One region of the Vibrio sp. nBUS_14 genome, then DNA from elsewhere that is predicted to be linked to it. Evidence: predicted binding sites of a transcription regulator. Region 1 holds the regulator's gene; each other region holds the start of a gene.
The links. Region 1 encodes PurR, which represses purine synthesis genes. Its sites were predicted from a motif close to TNANGNAAACGTTTNCNTNA; they were not measured.

Region 1 (6,366 bases):
GCATTACGACTAACGAGTCACTTTGCGTTTAGCAAATAACCTTGTTATTGAGCCTTGGTGTGCTTATGCCCAAATGATTTCACGATGCTTGGGTATATAAACATCACAAGACTAAATCAGGATCTATGAAATGAAAGATACGAAAGCATTCAACGAACAAAGAGCTGAAATATACTGGTGGCTATCAAGCTTGTTCGCTAAAGAGCTCACACAAGAAGAACTCGATCACTACCATTCTGTTGAGATTCGTTCTTTTCTGACTGGTTTAGGCGAAAACGAAACACTTAAGCCTGCGATTGACACTCTGGTAGACGCATTGAACCGTCTACAAACACGTGAAGATGCCCAACTAGAACTGTCTGCTGACTTCTGCGATCTATTCTTAAAGACAGATAAACATGGTGCTCTACCTTACGCTTCAATGTATATCGGCAAAACGGGTCTGTTAAACGACAAGCCAGCTAAAGACATGGAAGATATCATGGCTAAGCACAACTTGGTGGTAAACCAAGATCTGAAAGAGCCAGCAGACCACATTGCTATCGAACTTGATTTCCTTGGTAATCTCATCATCCGTTCAAATGAAACTGAGCTTGAAGAAGAATTAGAAAAATCGTTCGCTGTTCAACAACAGTTTATTGAACAACAACTTCTTACTTGGGTACCAAAGTTCAACGCTAGATGTCGTGAGATCGATTCATTCGGTTTCTATGCATCGATTGCCTCTCTTCTCGTTGCCTTCTGTAATCTGGACACTCAGTATTTAGCGGGTGAATAAGATTCGCTGATGATTAAGTAAACAAATTCAATAGAATGTGACAATTCACCCAGATTTCTGGGTGAATTTTATTGCGAGTAATTTCTAGTCAGTCTAAAATTGTGACCGCAAACGATAAAATATGAAACATTCACGAAATGCTATGCTTATTTAAGTTCAGAGCATTTCGGTGTTAAGACAAGCCGCTCAATAGCGGTTTTTTGTTTTTTAGCACTTTAATACCCCAAAGAGCCCTACAAATTTAAGCTCTTAGTTAGGTAGCTTAACGGCTGCTTTATTCCGTACTTGGGAAAGTAGCTTCTATAATAGGATAAAACCATGGCCACTATAAAAGATGTCGCTCGCTTAGCAGGCGTATCAACTACCACCGTTTCTCACGTAATCAACAAAACACGTTTTGTTGCAGAAGCGACTCAAGAGAAAGTAAACAAAGCCGTAGACGAATTAAACTACGCGCCAAGTGCTGTTGCTCGTAGCTTGAAATGCAATTCAACACGTACTATCGGCATGCTAGTGACTCAATCAACAAACCTTTTCTTCTCGGAAGTGATCGATGGTGTTGAAAGCTACTGCTACCGTCAAGGTTACACTTTGATTCTGTGTAACACAGGTGGTATCTATGAGAAGCAACGTGACTACATTCGAATGCTTGCAGAAAAACGTGTAGATGGCATCTTGGTTATGTGTTCTGACTTAACAGAAGAACTTCGTGGCATGTTAGATCGCCATGCTGATATCCCAAAAGTTGTCATGGATTGGGGCCCTGAAACCTCTCAGGCTGATAAGATCATCGATAACTCTGAAGAAGGCGGCTATCTAGCAACCAAATACCTGCTAGAACGTGGTCACACAAAGATTGCTTGTTTAAGTGGCCACTTAGACAAAGCAGCATGTGTAGAACGCATCGCGGGTTACAAACGCGCACTCAATGAAGCGAAGGTCGAAACCGACGAAAAGCTCATCATTGAAGGTAACTTCGAGTGTGATACCGCTGTACTTGCGGCTGATAAAATTGCTCAGATGGAAGATCGCCCTACCGCTGTGTTCTGTTTTAACGACACAATGGCACTTGGCCTAATGAGTCGCCTGCAACAGCAAGACATTCGCATTCCTGAAGATATTTCGGTTATCGGTTACGACAACATTGAACTTGCAGAATACTTCTCTCCACCATTGACAACGGTTCACCAACCTAAGCGTCGTGTTGGTAAAAATGCATTCGAAATTTTGTTGGAACGCATTAAAGATAAAGATCATGAAAAACGTGTCTTTGAAATGCACCCTGAAATTGTTGAGCGAAGCACAGTTAAAACGTTAAATTAATTGATAAATCGAGTTTAATTTCATTAAGCGCACCTTTGGGTGCGCTTTTTTTATAAGCAGACAAAATAAACCTAGTTGCACATCATCAAGATCATTAATTGGAGCAACATCACATTTTTAAATATCAGGTGTGAGCCTAATTCAACAAAAACTTTATTCTATTCAATCAGTCAGTCACGCACAGGGCAAACCACTTGAAAGAGTGAGACGCAAAGCTTCCGGCCTAAACCACTCGTTGGTATGGTAGCGGGGTTACCGATGGCAAAATGCAGTAGTTACTAACAATCTGGTAATTTACGGCTTATTGACAATTTAATTGCAACATTTTGCTAATCTTTCGGACCTGCTTATTTGGTGGCGTAGTTCAAATACACCGAGATAAATAACATGGATAAACCGATACTAAAGGACTCAATGAAATTATTTGAGCCCCTAGGAAAAATAAAATCACGCTCAATGTTTGGTGGATTCGGGCTTTTTGCTGATGACACTATGTTTGCTCTGGTTGTAAATGACCAGCTGCACATAAGAGCGGACAAAGACACAACAAGGCAATTCGAGCAACAAGGGTTTCAACCATACGTCTACAAAAAACGTGGTTTCCCTGTCGTCACTAAGTATTTCGCATTACCGGAAGGTTTATGGCAAGACCAAGAGAAAATCTTGCAGCTTGCTACGACGTCTCTGGGTTTTGCTAAAGAAGAGAAAGCTGAGCAGTCTTCTGCTAAGCCAACTCGACTAAAGGACCTCCCTAACCTTCGATTGGCTACCGAGCGTATGTTGAAAAAGGCGGGAATCGATTCCGTAGAATGCTTATATGAATCTGGCTCTGTAAACGCATTTAACGCCATCAAGGAATCGCATGCATCCTCTGTCAACATTGAGCTGCTTTGGGCGCTAGAAGGTGCGATCAATGGTACTCATTGGTCTGTTATACCGCAGCAACGTCGTGAAGAGCTTATCAGTCGCATCAATTAATATTGTCAGTTCAAACTATCTACATAACTAAGCCGCATTCTTGCGGCTTTTTTATATCTGTTGAAAGTTAATCTATGCTTTGCCTGTCTATCTATACTAATGGTATGCATTAAAAAATTAGAGGAAGTATCAATGAGTAAGAAAATGATATTGGGTATCGTGTTGGTCGTAATCATCGTCCTATTAGGCGTCAATTTCGGCCAATACCTAACACTTGAAAATGCGAAGACTCAACAAGCAGTTTTGAACGACTACATCGCGAGCAACTTTATTGTTGCTACTGCGATTTATTTTGCCGCCTATGTCATGATCACGGCTTTCTCAATCCCTGGCGCTGCAGTTGTTACTCTCTTAGGCGCTGCGCTGTTTGGTTTCTGGAACAGTTTACTGCTGGTGTCTTTCGCGAGTGCTATTGGTGCAACCCTCGCCTTCTTGAGTAGCCGTTACCTTTTACGTGACTGGATTCAAACCAAGTTTGGCGACAAGTTAGCAACGATTAACAAGGGTGTTGAAAAAGACGGGGCATTTTACTTATTCTCTCTACGTCTGATTCCTGTTTTCCCGTTTTTTCTTATCAACCTGTTAATGGGGTTAACCCCAATGTCGATGACTCGTTACTACATCACGAGTCAAATAGGCATGTTGCCAGGAACTGCGGTTTTCTTGAATGCTGGTACTCAACTCGCAGAAATTGATTCACTTTCGGGTATCGTATCTCCTTCAGTATTGTTGTCATTTTCCTTATTGGGTGTATTCCCAATTATTGCTAAATGGTTGATGAGTAAGTTTCGCTCAGCACCTGTCGCTGACTAACGTGTATAGCGGAATAACGTATATAACTGACTAAAACCCAAAACCGAATAAGGTTCTATTTCAATGAAAATCTTCAGTGCATCGAATCCTACAGAAGCCCATATCATCTGTGGATTGTTAGAAAGTGAGAATATTGCTTGTGAAGTCCGTGGTGAGGGTTTGTTCAGTTTGAAAGGGGAAATTCCATTCACTGAGGAAACTGACCCTTACGTATGGTTATATGAGCCAGAATTGGCCAATAAAGCCCGCACGATCGTTAATGACTACCAAAAACAGCAAGATTCGATCATCTATGAAGAGTGGCGTTGTGGAGAGTGCCATGAGATCAACGAAGCGCAATTTGGTTCTTGTTGGCAATGCGGCGCTGTATCACCAGAGTAAGAACATAACGAACGATACTCCTTCACAATAAAAACGGGAAGCTAATATTAGCTTCCCGTTTTTATTTAATTCGATTTATTTGTTCTGATAACGAACCCAGAAAGTCACTGGATTTGTTTTTGAATAAACGCGATTGAACGTTGGTTGAACTCTTCAGGGTTTTCAACATTACACACATGTCCGCAATTTGCTATTTCCACTAACTCACTCGACTCATGTGCTTCAACCATCTCTTTTACGGGCTTGATGAACATGTAGTCATGTTCTCCCATCAAGTAAAGAGTCGGGATTGGTAGCTCTCTATCTTTGAAATATTTCATCAGAGGGTTTACGTCAGCAGTCAGGATAAACCAGCGTTTAAATTCTTTTTGACACAGTTTTTTAGCTTCACGGATAAATAGATGGCGAGATTCTTTTTGGCTCTTTTGTGGCATGACAACATAAGCAAAAAGACTGTATAGCCACATGTATGGAATAATGTGCTTGCTTAAGTTGCCCAGTTTTATTAGTACTTGAGAGCGGGTATTGAGCTTAGTCACCGCTCCACCAAGTACCATTGAACGCACGCGACCTGCGGCTAATTCCGCTACATTGCGAACAATAATCGTCCCGAGAGACATACCAACGAAATGCGCGGAGCGGATTTTAAGATGATCCAGTACTTTGAGGATATCGAGTGTGACCGATTTGAATGTATAGCGGTTCGCTATCAGCTCTTTTAAAATATTGTCTGACTTACCATGCCCTCTCAGATCAATGAGAAGCAGGTTGAAATATTGTTTATACGCTTTGATCTGCTTGAACCAGATTGAGGAGCTGCCTCCCGCGCCATGCACAAACACAACCCATTCATCGCTCGTAGGGTGAGTAAATGTTTTATGAAATAATAAACTCTCAGACATACCTATCGCTTTAATTATAATAATGGAGCTATGCCTCATGACGAGGCAATGGCTAAGGATATCACGTTATTAAGAACTTTAAGTGATAATAGTGTCAAACCTAACATTAGTCATGTGAATACCTAGCCCGCCTTTTTTACCTGACTAAAATGCGTTTGCAAGTTTTGTCTTCGTAAACGTGATTTGCTCTGAACAGAAAACAAAAAGGCACTCTAATCTCAGAGCGCCTTCTTTCATTACAAACTATTACTAGCCGCCAGCTTAATTTTATAACTATTTCAGCGAGTTAAAGTGAAGAATGATACATTGCAAGATACTCTTTTGCCGCATCTTCCCAACTAAAATCTTGCTGCATAGCATAAAGCTGAACACGCTTAATTTCAGATGGGTTTTGTGCGTAGAGCAATAATGAACGATGTAACACAGCCAGTAACGCTTGTGGTGTCGGTTGATCAAAAGCAAACCCAGTCGCGACCTCAGGATCCTGATCGTAATCATTCACGCTATCTTTTAAACCACCTACAGAACGAACAATCGGTAACGTACCGTAAGCCATGCTATAGATTTGGTTTAAGCCACAAGGCTCAAACTCAGAAGGCATCAAGAAGAAATCTGAACCGGCCTCGACCAAATGCGCTAATTCGTTGTTATAAGCTTCAACAAACGTGAACTTGTCTGAGTGAAGTGCCGACAACTCTTTTAGCTGACTCGCCAATACAGGATCGCCTGTACCCACAATCACAATTTGCAAGTCGTTCTTCAAGAATTGCTCGATGATTGGCAATAAGTAATGAACGCCTTTTTGATTGGTCAGTCGGCAAACCATGCCGTATACAGCACAATCGATAACGGGTAGACCGACATCTTGTTGCAGTTTTTGCTTACAAGCCGATTTTCCGCGAACCATGCTGTGCTTGGTCGCTTTGTATTTGCGAGGCAAGAAAGCATCTGTTTCCGGGTTCCAGGCACCGTAATCACAGCCATTCAAAATACCGAACAGGTCGTCAGATCTGTGTTGGAATTCAGCCGCCATACCATGGCTGCCTAATTCCGTCTTCAGCTCTTGTGCATAAGTTGGACTGACCGCGTTCACTTTATCTGCATATAGCACACCCGCTTTTAGCATGGTCACGTGAGTATCACTTACCGCAGCTTCTGGGACATTATGACTGTGCATTTCAGGCAGAGATT
Region 2 (6,366 bases), 300 kb from region 1:
AAGCTTCAAGAGAAGCAATTGATTGAAGGGGCTGATCTACTGGTGCCAATGGTGTTCTTGGTCATCATCGGTACGGTTGTTATTCAGAGCCTTACCGCAAGTTGGTGGGCAAGAAGGTTGGGTGTGACGCAAGATAAAGCGCAAGGGGTGCTCTTCTTTGGCGCGACTCATTTTGCAAGACAGTTTGCCAAGGTGCTGGCGACACACAACATCAACAGTGTGCTTGCTGATACCAACTGGGAAAGCATTCGTTTGGCGCGTATGGATAACTTGAATGTCTATTTTGGTAACCCAGCCTCAAGTCACGCGGAAAATAATCTGGAGCTGGATGGAATAGGGCGCGCCATGATAGTCTCGCCTTATCGTCAAATCAACCCATTAGTCAGCATGCATTATCAAGATGAGTTCGGTGAAAATAAGGTGTTTGAGCTTGAATCGACAGAAACTAAACACGAAAGGCATTCAGTGAGCCGAGATGGCAACAGAAGTCTGTTTTCGGAAGGAATTACCTATTCCTAGCTTAACTCCTTTATGGCTCAAGGTAGCCAAATTAAGAGCACGGGCTTGACTGAAGCATTTAACCTTAATGAGTTTAATGCGCTGTATCCTAAAGCGATTCTACTGGGTGTGATTATTGGCGGTGACTTCCGTTTAGTGACACAAGGTTCTGATTTGGAAAAACTTATATCAACTGAGTGCGCGATCATTAGTTTATTGCCGCCTTCGGATCCAACGGAAAGAGTTTGTACTCCAGATAAATAGCGGGTGCTCTCTATCAAAAGCGAGCCACTTTGTATCAAAAACGAATAGTGCAGTATCAAAAAAGCCGCAACGTTTTAACGCTGCGTCTTTCTAATTCTACTTTTGGTTTAGGCAATCCATGCCAACGGTATTGTTACCGAGACTGTCGTTCGCAAATTACTTCGAGTGAAATTGCTCACAAGCGATCATGGTGTTCTCGATTAGGCTCGCTACTGTCATTGGACCAACACCACCTGGAACCGGTGTGATGAAGCTTGCGCTCTCTTTCGCGACATCGTATTCAACGTCGCCAACGAGTTTGCCAGATTCCAAACGGTTGATGCCTACATCGACCACAACAGCACCTTTCTTAATCCAAGCGCCAGGAATGAAGTTAGGCTTACCAACGGCTACCACCACAACATCGGCTTGACGTACATGACCTTCAAGGTCTTTGGTGAAGCGGTGACATGTCGTTGTCGTGCAACCTGCTAGAAGAAGCTCTAGGGTCATTGGGCGACCTACGATGTTTGATGCGCCAACAACAACTGCGTGCTTACCACGTAAGTCGATGTTGTAACGGTCAAGCAGTGTGATGATGCCTTTAGGCGTACAAGATCGTAGCTTAGGCATACGTTGAGCCAAACGGCCTACGTTGTATGGGTGGAAGCCATCAACGTCTTTCTCTGGCGTGATGCGCTCAAGAACGTGAGTGGTATCAATACCAGCAGGCAAAGGTAGTTGAACTAAGATGCCATCAATCTCAGGGTCTTCATTTAATTGGTCGACGAGCGTTAGCAGATCATTTTCTGTCGCCGTCGCTGGTAAATCAAAAGACTTTGAAACAAAGCCTACTTCTTGACACGCTTTACGCTTACTTCCAACATAAACCTGAGAGGCAGGGTCTTCACCCACTAAAACTACCGCTAGGCCCGGAGCGCGTAATCCAGCTTGAGTTCGAGCTTTTACACGTGCCGCAACTTCAGAGCGAACGGTTTGAGAAATTAGCTTTCCATCAATATTTTGAGCAGTCATGAATTTCCTTAGTATTGATATTCAAGTTAGTGGCTGATGTTTTGGGAGCATTATTCCAGAAAATCTTTTTGATTACCATCAAGCAAACGTTTGCTTTGGTCTATTTTCCAACACTTATAATCTCATTGCCCTTTTTTTACTCACTTGGATCAGAATGTTACATAAAGCCGTTGCTTTACTGATTCGAATTCGTATAATCTTTTCCTGTAGCGCGCCCTTAGCTCAGCTGGATAGAGCACCTCCCTTCTAAGGAGGTGGTCGAAGGTTCGAATCCTTCAGGGCGTACCACTATTTAAAGAAACCCGATAACTCTCTGAGTTGTCGGGTTTTTTGCTTTTCTATGATACTAAAAGTACTTCTCTTAAAGCGCTACTCATTTTCCTTCGTTATTCATTTCATTCGGCTTATGTAATAGAAAGTTAAAATTGTTCCTTTTTTGGGGTTTACATCATTTGGTAATAAAGCCACTATGAAATTACGAAGAATAGACAAGTAAAGCTGTTCACCGGCGGGTTTAGGAATCAAACCTTCTGCTGATGGCTGATTTAGAGGAAGTAATGGCAGGAAACAGTATCGGACAACATTTCCGCGTGACCACGTTCGGAGAAAGTCACGGTATCGCACTAGGATGTATCGTAGATGGGTGCCCACCAGGATTAGAAATTACCGAAGCAGACCTTCAAAGAGATTTGGATCGTCGTCGCCCAGGTACTTCTCGTTATACAACGGCTCGCCGTGAAGCGGATGAAGTGAAAATCTTATCAGGTGTATTTGAAGGCCAAACTACGGGTACTTCTATTGGTCTATTGATTGAAAACACAGACCAACGCTCTAAAGACTATTCCGAAATTAAAGACAAGTTCCGCCCAGGCCACGCTGATTATACCTACCATCAAAAGTACGGTGTGCGTGATTACCGAGGTGGTGGTCGCTCTTCGGCTCGTGAAACTGCAATGCGTGTTGCGGCAGGTGCGATTGCGAAGAAATACCTGAAACAAGAATTTGGTGTTGAAATCCAAGCTTATCTTTCTCAAATGGGTGATATCTCAATTGATAAAGTGGACTGGAATGAGATCGAAAACAACGCTTTCTTCTGTCCTGATGCCGACAAAGTACCGGAATTTGACCAACTGATTCGTGACTTGCTAAAAGAAGGCAACTCGATCGGTGCGAAGATTCAAGTGGTTGCGACTAAAGTGCCTGTAGGCCTTGGCGAGCCAATCTTTGATCGCCTAGATGCAGACATCGCGCACGCTCTAATGAGCATCAATGCGGTGAAAGGTGTTGAGATTGGTGATGGCTTCGACGTAGTTAATCAGCGCGGTAGTGAACACCGTGATCCATTAACTCCAGAAGGCTTCAGCAGCAATCACGCTGGCGGTATCTTAGGCGGTATTTCTACTGGCCAAGATATTGTGGCAAGTATTGCACTTAAGCCAACATCAAGCATTACTGTTCCTGGTGACACCATCACTAAAGATGGTGAGGCAACGCAGCTAATCACTAAAGGTCGTCACGATCCATGTGTTGGTATTCGTGCAGTGCCTATCGCAGAAGCGATGCTGGCGATTGTTTTGCTTGATCACTTGCTACGTCACCGTGGTCAAAACTTTGGTGTGACAACGGAAACGCCAAAAATCTAGTTCAGCTTCGTTTTATTCAGAACAGAATTGAAACTGATTTAATAGAAACAAAAAAGGGTTGCTTCGTAATGAAGCAACCCTTTTTATATTCTGCGTCAGTGAGAATATCTAATGCACAGAGCTTTCCGGATCAAGCTGGAACGAAGGCAAGCGCCATTTGAATCTCACGGCAGCCATACGTAGCAAGTAGCCAGCCACAAGCGTAACAATCGTTGCTGTTACGTCGTTAATGCCAATCTCAAGCAAGCCGAGATATAAACCTGAAGCGACAAGGGCGACAGATGCGTACAACTCTTCATGCAGAACCAATGGCGTTTGACGACAGATAAGATCGCGCAGCAGGCCACCAAACACGCCAGTGACCAATGCAGACACCATACAAATCATAGGGTGCAGACCCATGTTCATAGCTACTTTAGTACCAATAATACTGAATACGATAAGCCCCAGCGCATCCAAACGAATGAATAACCCTTTTAGCTTGATTACCCATTTAGCGAGTCCGGTCGTGATGACACCTGCCACACAGGTGATCGCAAGGTACTCTGGGTTTTCAACCCAACCTAGAGGGTAATGGCCAAGTAGGATATCTCGTACTGTACCGCCGCCGATTGCTGTTGCACTCGCAACCAGCATTACACCAAACCAATCCATTTTTTGTTTGCCAGCGCTGAGAGCGCCGGTCATGGCTTCTGCCGTGATGCCAATGATATACAAAACACTTAGTAGCATTGCTGTAGCTCTATTATTTAGGTCTATAAATTTGAGAGTTATAGGCCTTGGGGATATAAAAATGAAGCGCGAGTGTAGTAGTAAAAACGGGCTTTGACGAATGAATATTTGTACCGTGAATCGAGGTTTCAGATTAGCTGAAGTAATTAATTGGAGTAACTTGGGGTTATCTATCGCAGAGGTAGGTGGCTTTGTGCTGGTGGAGAGCTCTGGTACCGTTAACATTACGCCTGATAGGGGCTTTACCAAGCCGACAAAACAAAGCAAAATACGCGTGTTTATTTCATTTCAAGCAAGCTTTATGACGCACCAATATTCCGACATTATCGATATTTTTAATCAGACTTTTTATAGCAGCTTTAATACTAAATTGGAGCTAGGCGCTGACGAGCCTATTTACTTACCTGCCGATGATGATATCCCACACCACAGAATTGTCTTCGCACGCGGCTTTTACGCTTCTGCGCTGCACGAAATAGCGCACTGGTGTGTTGCTGGCCCTGAGCGTCGTTTACTGGAAGATTTTGGCTATTGGTATGAGCCTGATGGTCGCACTGAGTCGGTTCAAGCTGAGTTTGAAAAAGTAGAAATTCGCCCGCAAGCGTATGAATGGATCATTGCGACGAGCGGAGGCTTTCCTTTTAATGTCAGCTGTGACAATCTACACGGCGATTTTGAGCCAGATCGTTTGGCCTTTATGAATAAAGTACACAGCGAAGTCATGGGTATCTTTGAAGCTGGCCTTCCGCCTCGCGTAAAAATGCTCTCTGAAGCATTGCGCAGCTTCTACGATGTAGAACCTTTATGTGCTAGCCAATTTATTGTGAAATAAGAGAATATTATGATTATCGAATTTGAAGAAAAACTACTTGAAGTAATTGATGCTCGCATTGAAAACGCATCAGATGATGAACTGTTTGCTGGTGGTTACTTACGTGGTCATATTTCTCTTTCAGTAGCTTCATGTGAAGAAGACGGCATTGAAGACGTTGCAGAAGTGAAATTGCGTATTGAGAAGAGCCTAGAAGATGCGCGTTCTGAATTAACGCCAGCCGATCGCACGATCGTTAATGACCTTTGGGTTGAGCTGCAAAACCAAGCGTAACTGCTCGTCATTTATCGTTAGCCGCTCAGTCTCTTCCTTTCCATTTTGCTGAGCGAATATTTATACCAATCGCAGTAAATAACCGGTCAACCTAGCTGGTTAAAAGTCTCGATAACGGCGTTAGAATTTTTGATTGTAGAATAACTACTTATCGAAAATTCCGCCTTGCTCTCAAGCCTTTTCCCTGCGCTATTTTTGAACATTTACTTACTGTGATTGGTATTATTTAAGACTCGTTCGAAATTTTTGAATGAGTCCGTTCAATCCTCGTGATGGTTCCATTTTCTGACTACGTTATTCTAATCCTACTTAACGGAATCACAGAAAAGGTCACATCATGAAAGTTATCGCATTCGGCGCAAGCACCAGCTCTACCTCTATCAACAAAACTCTAGCAACTTACGCAGCTAACTTGATTGAAGGTGCTGAAGTCAAAGTTTTAAACATCAACGATTACAACGTTCCTATGTTCAGTGAAGACACTGAAAAAGAGATTGGCCAAGCGGAAGGCGCTCAAGCATTCTTGCGTGACTTAGCAGAAGCGGACGCATTTGTTATCTCTTTTTCTGAGCACAACGGTCATTATCCAGCAGCGTACAAAAACCTATTTGACTGGGCGACACGTATAGAACGTTCAGTGTTTGGTGAGAAACCTGCGGTTTACCTAGCGACATCTCCAGGCCCAGGCGGCGCACAAACAGTACTTGGCGCAGCGACAGGTTCAGCGCCATACTTTGGTGGTAATGTTAAAGCATCGTTGTCAGTACCTAGCTTCTACGATAATTTTGATTTTGAGTCGGGTTCAATCAGCAATGAAGAGATTGCCGCACAAATTAAAGACGCGATTGCTAAGCTGTAAAAGCGGAAAGTAAAGCGTATAGCTGCAAAATATGCTTTAGAGTAAGAAGTAGCGACGTAAACAAGATTAGAAAAACAAAGCCCGAGCATTGAGAGATGCTCGGGCTTTTTTGTTTGGGTTGTACTAACACTTATATGAATATTTAGAACCAGTCTAGAATCGACTATTCCGCACTGACTTGTTTCGTTGAAACCCAACCTTCTGTTAACGCTTTGCCTTTACGTAATCTTCTAATCCACATTCGACTTGGA
Region 3 (6,366 bases), 700 kb from region 1:
TGGTACAGCTCAACAAGTGTCCTATTCTTGCGCCAGCAAAAACGCTCACCGCTGAAAACGCAGAAACGATCGGTATCGACCGTCAACAATGCTTGAAAAACCTAGCCCTATTGCGTGAACATCCAGAGATCCGCGAAAAGCTGATCGGTTTGTATTCACAAGAGCGTGAGTACGAGAAAAGCGCCAACGTAGACACACATCTTTACGACGGTTTCTTCTCACCAGCAGACAAAACCGCTATGAACATCATTCGTGAAACTGACCCGAATAACTTGGCAGCACTGGACATCACTTTTGGTGACGAACGTATTAAGCCTTTGTTGTTCCGTTACCGTGCTCGCCATTTCCCATGGACGCTAGACGAAGCTGAACAACTCAAATGGGCTAACCACTGCCGTGAGTATTACGAGAGTCGTTTAGAGGATTATATGTTGAACCTCGAAAACCTCGCGCATGAACACGAAAGCGACGAGAAGAAAATGGCTATCTTAAAAGCGGTTTATCAGTACGTAGAAAAGTTAGCTAGTTAATTCATAATCAAGAGACGCGACACTTTGAAAGAAAGATTGATCAAACTCGTTTACTGCTTAATCTCCTTCACCTTAATCATAGGTGCTCTCACTGCAGGCAACGCGTTACAACAATATCTAGAGACCTCAATCCCAGGCAGTATTTTTGGCATGTTGATTCTGTTTACTGCCATGGTGATTGGTATCGTTCCTTCGCACTGGGTGCAGCCCGGTGCCAGTTTGATTATTCGTTTGATGATCTTATTGTTCGTCCCAATCAGTGTTGGGCTAATGGATCACTTCGATATGCTTATCGCCAACGCACTGCCAATAATGGCGAGTGCGGTCGGTGGAACGCTGATCGTATTGGTATCTCTATCATGGTTCTTAGACCGCTTGCTTTCGAGAGGTAAATAATCATGTGGATTCTACTCACTATCGTGGTGTTTTTGTTTGCTCGTTGGGTCAGCCAGAAAGTGAACTCACCATTGTGTAATCCGTTACTGATCAGCATTAGTATCATTATTCCTATCCTGTTGTTCTTCAAGGTCCCTTTCGAGATCTATTACGCAGACAACACTTGGATTACTTACATGCTTCAGCCTGCGGTTGTGGCACTTGCTTACCCTTTGTATGAGCAGTTACCTCAAATTCGAGCTAATTGGCGCATCATTACCTTTGCTTGCACGCTGGGCAGTGTAATGTCGATGACCACGACAGCATTGATTGCTGTCGCCTTTAAAGCAGACCTGAGCCTTATTGCTAGCCTGCTAGGTAAATCGGTCACCACACCGATTGCAATGGAAGTATCGAGCCACCTTGGCGGTGAAGCAGCGATTGCAGCGATTCTGGTGTTAATCGTTGGTCTGTTCGGAGCCATCTTTGCTTACCCTATCTATAACCTGATTGGAATTAAAAGCCCAATCGCAAGAGGTTTAACCATGGGCACGGTATCTCACGCTTTAGGTACCGCTACGTGTGCTGAAAAGAACCAAGAAGATGCGGCATTCAGTTCGTTGGCGTTGGTTCTTTGTGGGGTTATCACTTCAATTATTGCACCTAGCGTATTTTCAGTGGTGATTTGGCTCTACTCTTAACCAATCAACTCTGACATTATTTTTATAAGATCATGTAAGCCCAAACATCACCTGTTATTTCAGCGTCTGTTTGGGCTTTTTCGTCGCCATTATTCAGCGATAACGGTCCCAACTAACCTTTGATTTGCGATATCAACGATGATTTTTGTCATTGCAATCGATTTCATCTGTGACCTCACTCTAATTATGCAAACCAATGTAACAACAACAACTCAATAGTGATCATAATCACAGAAAAATCCTGAGCATTGCATAGAATTAAAGCCTAAGGTCAATTAAGGATTCAACATGAACAGTCGTATTACCCTGGCGCTGGAAAGTGCTCCAACATCAATGAAAGCGCTTTTGAGTGACATCGTATTAGCAGACAACTTTGACGCCACTATCTCTAAAGAGCAGTTGCAAAGCTTGCTGGATGCGAGCGGTCTTTCTGATAAAGAAGTTCGCCTAGCTTTACTGCCAATCGCAGCAGCATACTCCTATGCGCCTCTTTCTGAATTCTATGTTGGTGCCATCGTGCGTGGCCTATCTGGTCGCTTATACTTCGGTGCAAACTTGGAGATCGCAGGTGCTCAACTTGGTCAAACAGTTCATGCTGAACAATCAGCCATCAGCCACGCTTGGATGAAGGGTGAAGAAGGCCTTTCTGACATCACTATCAACTTCAGCCCTTGCGGTCACTGTCGCCAATTTATGAACGAATTGACGACGGCAAAAGAACTGAAGGTTCAACTTCCACAGCGTGATGAAATGTCACTGCAGGAATACCTGCCAGATTCTTTCGGCCCTGCTGATTTAGGTGTGACAACTGGCTTGATGACAAAGCTGAACCACCAGTACACAACAGATGAAACGAGCCCTGTTGTTATAGACGCTTTAGCTGCATTGAACCGCAGCCACGCTCCTTACACTAAAAACCTAAGTGGCGTTTCACTACAACTGACAACTGGCGAAATCTTTACGGGTGCTTACGCCGAAAACGCAGCGTTCAACCCGAGCCTACCACCTCTACAAGTGGCTTTAATTCAGCTGAAATTGGCTGGCTTCAATTTTAAACAAATTGAAAACGCAGCTTTGGTTGAAATGGCCGATGGTAGCATTAGTCACCTAGCGGATACGCAATCTACATTAGAAGCGATTAATCCCGATATTCCAGTGACTTACTTAGCAATCTAAGTACATTTAATTAACAAAAACTCAAATAAGCAGCCCTATTTAACGGTGCTGCTTTTTTATGCTTGTAATTAACGCAGCAACCTAAGCAAACGTTTGCTTTTGTCATTTAAACAAGTATGATCGCCCCGTTTTCAATCACTCGTTCAAAAGATCGGAAGGAATTTCTATGTTTGGTACCGCTACTCTTGAAAATGCTACTCGTGTACTTCTATTAGGTTCAGGTGAACTCGCCAAAGAAGTGGCTATCGAGTGCCAACGTTTAGGTTTAGAAGTTATTGCTTGTGACCGTTATGCAAACGCGCCAGCTATGCAAGTCGCACATCGCAGTCACGTATTGGATATGCTAGACGTTGACGCTTTAGAAGCCATTATTGAACTAGAAAAACCAGATTATGTGGTACCGGAAATCGAAGCGATTGCCACCAGCAAATTAGTAGAGCTAGAAGCAAAAGGGTTGAATGTCGTTCCAACTGCGAATGCAACCAAGCTAACGATGAACCGCGAAGGCATTCGTCGTCTAGCCGCAGAAGAGTTGAAACTGAGCACGTCTCCTTACCGCTTTGCAGACACCTTCGAAGATTTCTCAGCCGCTATTGAATTCGTGGGTATGCCTTGCGTTGTGAAACCAGTCATGAGTTCTTCAGGCAAAGGCCAAAGCGTTATCAAAACAGAAGGTGATATCCAAAAATCTTGGGGTTACGCACAAGAAGGCGGTCGTACTGGCGCGGGTCGCGTAATCGTTGAAGGCTTCATCGATTTTGATTACGAAATCACACTGCTTACCGTTCGTGCAGTCGACGGTGTTCACTTCTGTGCACCAATTGGCCACCGCCAAGAAGACGGTGACTACCGTGAGTCATGGCAACCACAAGTGATGTCAGACAACGCTCTGAAAGCAGCGCAATACACGGCAGAGCAAGTAGTTAACGCACTAGGCGGCCACGGTATCTTCGGTGTTGAACTGTTCGTTAAAGGCGACCACGTCGTCTTCAATGAAGTCTCCCCTCGCCCACACGATACTGGTTTGGTAACTTTGATTTCTCAAGACTCATCGGAATTCGCACTACATGTTCGCGCATTTACGGGTTCGCCAATTAAGTCGATTATTCAATATGGTCCATGTGCATCAGCGGTTATCTTAGGCCAAGGCACATCAACGAATATCCGTTTTGAAGGCCTTGTAGAAGCGCTAGACGCACCACAAACGCAAGTCCGTCTGTTTGGTAAGCCTGACATTGATGGTCGCCGTCGTCTTGGTGTGGCGTTAACTCGTCGCAACAGCACAGAGACAGCGATCGAAGATGCCATTGAAAGCGCGGCAAAAGTAAAAGTGATTTACTAACCAGCTATTCAATTCTGAACAATCACGACTTCAAATCTGAATAATAAAAAAGACGGCTATCGAGCCCGTCTTTTGTTCCTTTTAGCTGTTGCGCTAGCTGTTAGCTATTGGCTTAAAAGCAAACTCAGCTTAAGCGTCAGACTCAATCAAATACACTTCTTCACTGAATCGAGACAAACCTTTCTTCGCAATCTTAGGGTGTTCATCATCTGCAATATCTTGATTCAACAGAGTAATCTTATAACCTGCAAATAACTGATCGATCTCTAGCTTAGGTACGCTAAACGGAGGTCCTGCCATTTCGCTTTGGTCGTAATCCAATGTAACCAACAAGATCTTGCCGCCTGGCTTTAACAGTTGCTTCAAACGTTCCACATATTGCACGCGCATATCAGCAGGCAAAGCCACCAAAGAAGCTCGATCATAAATAATGTCGACTGGCTGAATGGGCGCAGTGAAGTAGTCACCGGTGTAAACACTCAATTCATCGAATTGGTAGAGCTCATGTTGACTACTGATTTGAGTCACTGTCGGTGTGTATAAGTGCTCAGCGAAAAATGCGCGAACCGCGATCTGGCTTAATTCGACACCTTGAACCTCTTCATGCTTGGTCGCTAACCAAATCAAATCTTCACTCTTACCACAAAGAGGCACGAAGACACTCTTGTCGTAACCAGGGTGAGTCTTTTGCCAAAATTCGATAAGAAGCGGATTTACATCTTCAAGGTGGAAACCAATTTGGTTGGCTGCCCATTTATTGTGCCAAAATTCAGGATTATTCATCTTTCGTTCATGTTAAATAGTCATAATGCAAGGGTACAGTATAGAGAAGTAAGAGCAACCTTCGCTTGATTCAAACTTAAAAACGACGCGAGTTAGCAAAGAAGATTGCCGAGGTTCAAAGTTCTCAAAATTTGGGAACAAACGCTTAAATGATTTGTCTATATCTTCACATTTTAAAGCAATATTAAACGTTAGAGTTGGTTTCGGTCTTAACTAGCCCCATCTAATAGATAGTGAGATTGGTTAGTGTAGTTAAGCTGTTTTTACTCTTATGCGTTACTGGTTACCCCTTTTGATTACCCGTTTTTGTAACCTTGTATTTTGGAGTTTGAATGAGTGTATTTCTCCGTACGACGGCCCTAATGCTTCTAGTATTGAGCCGAGCGCCTGCATTCGCAGCAGCACCTGTTTCAACGAGTTCAACTGATCAATCGCGCACTCCTGCGCAAAACCAAGATTCATCAAACGTATTCCGCCACAGCCTTAGCGGCTTATACGGCATCAAAGCATTCGACTCACGTCCGACTCAGCCTTATACCGACTTCGATATTCTGTACAGCAAAGCTCACCAAGCACAGGCTGAACTAGAAACCATTTGTAAAAGTACTGCCCTACTGACTAACTCAGACGCACTCTTTGCTGGCGTTAAATCTCAAGCACGAGCAGAAGAGAAAATTGATCTTGAGTTAGATGGCGATGTATCAAGAATTACCGACTTAGCCCGTGCAACCATCATCGCTAACGATGTAGAAAGCTTGGTCGAAGTATACGAAGCTCTAATCCGCGAAGCGGATGTGGTAAAAGTGAAAAACAAATTCAAATCACCGGCGGATTCTGGCTACCGTGATTTGAACCTTTTGGTTCGTTTACCTAAAACTAATGTTATTGCCGAAGTTCAGCTTCACTTGAGAGCCATCGCTGATGTGAAAAGTGGCCCTGAGCATGAGCTTTACGAAATCATCCAAGGCATTGAGCGTCACGCTATTGCAGAAAAACGTCCAATTAACGACATCGAAGCGGCGCAAATCAATAGCCTAAGACGTCAATCTCTAGAGCTTTACCAACAAGCATGGCAACCATATATTACAACTCACATTAAAGCGGCATAACGCGAACCGTGTAATACCAACAGACACCAAAAGGGCTGCACTCGCATCCCTTTTTAGTTCTTGTTTGATAAGCAAACCGTTCACTTGTCTGTCACAACCTCCCCGTTCCAAACTATTGGTGATAATACTCTTTAGAGCGGTTGTATAAATCCAAAGGTTTTAACATGCTGTAAAATGCCGCCGCGTCTTGTAAGTCTCTATCTGATAAAGATTTTACTACCGACTGCATGTATAAGTCTTGGCGTTCATCGATTTTGAAATCACGTAATTGCTTAAGGATGTAACTCGCCTTTTGTCCCTTTATATTTGGGTAAGATTGCACAAAAGGAATGATCTTATCTCCGTGGCAC

Region 2: folD (bifunctional methylenetetrahydrofolate dehydrogenase/methenyltetrahydrofolate cyclohydrolase FolD) is a predicted target of PurR. The motif match lies at 1,855-1,874, and genes of this name have one in related genera.
Region 3: purT (formate-dependent phosphoribosylglycinamide formyltransferase) is a predicted target of PurR. The motif match lies at 2,864-2,883, and genes of this name have one in related genera.

The regions. Positions count from the first base shown of each region.
Region 1 covers NZ_CP179206.1:2,418,748-2,425,113, forward strand. The annotation lists gene torD (molecular chaperone TorD) at 131-778, shown strand; gene purR (HTH-type transcriptional repressor PurR) at 1,097-2,101, shown strand; cyclic di-GMP riboswitch class I at 2,276-2,361, shown strand; gene ACMAZD_RS11330 (TfoX/Sxy family DNA transformation protein) at 2,489-3,079, shown strand; gene ACMAZD_RS11335 (TVP38/TMEM64 family protein) at 3,212-3,892, shown strand; gene ACMAZD_RS11340 (DUF2007 domain-containing protein) at 3,956-4,273, shown strand; gene ACMAZD_RS11345 (alpha/beta fold hydrolase) at 4,378-5,175, opposite strand; gene glgA (glycogen synthase GlgA) at 5,462-6,366, opposite strand, start outside.
Region 2 covers NZ_CP179206.1:2,715,178-2,721,543, reverse strand. The annotation lists partial or broken gene ACMAZD_RS12770 (cation:proton antiporter) at 1-762, shown strand, start outside; gene folD (bifunctional methylenetetrahydrofolate dehydrogenase/methenyltetrahydrofolate cyclohydrolase FolD) at 919-1,776, opposite strand; tRNA gene ACMAZD_RS12760 (tRNA-Arg) at 1,988-2,064, shown strand; gene aroC (chorismate synthase) at 2,334-3,419, shown strand; gene ACMAZD_RS12750 (trimeric intracellular cation channel family protein) at 3,528-4,151, opposite strand; gene ACMAZD_RS12745 (elongation factor P hydroxylase) at 4,453-4,983, shown strand; gene ACMAZD_RS12740 (YfcL family protein) at 4,993-5,256, shown strand; gene ACMAZD_RS12735 (NADPH-dependent FMN reductase) at 5,594-6,115, shown strand; gene mnmC (bifunctional tRNA (5-methylaminomethyl-2-thiouridine)(34)-methyltransferase MnmD/FAD-dependent 5-carboxymethylaminomethyl-2-thiouridine(34) oxidoreductase MnmC) at 6,279-6,366, opposite strand, start outside.
Region 3 covers NZ_CP179206.1:1,719,787-1,726,152, reverse strand. The annotation lists gene sbcB (exodeoxyribonuclease I) at 1-530, shown strand, start outside; gene ACMAZD_RS08095 (CidA/LrgA family protein) at 555-926, shown strand; gene ACMAZD_RS08090 (LrgB family protein) at 929-1,606, shown strand; gene cdd (cytidine deaminase) at 1,895-2,782, shown strand; gene purT (formate-dependent phosphoribosylglycinamide formyltransferase) at 2,949-4,124, shown strand; gene ACMAZD_RS08075 (thiopurine S-methyltransferase) at 4,254-4,907, opposite strand; gene ACMAZD_RS08070 (RelA/SpoT domain-containing protein) at 5,240-6,016, shown strand; gene ACMAZD_RS08065 (c-type cytochrome) at 6,129-6,366, opposite strand, start outside.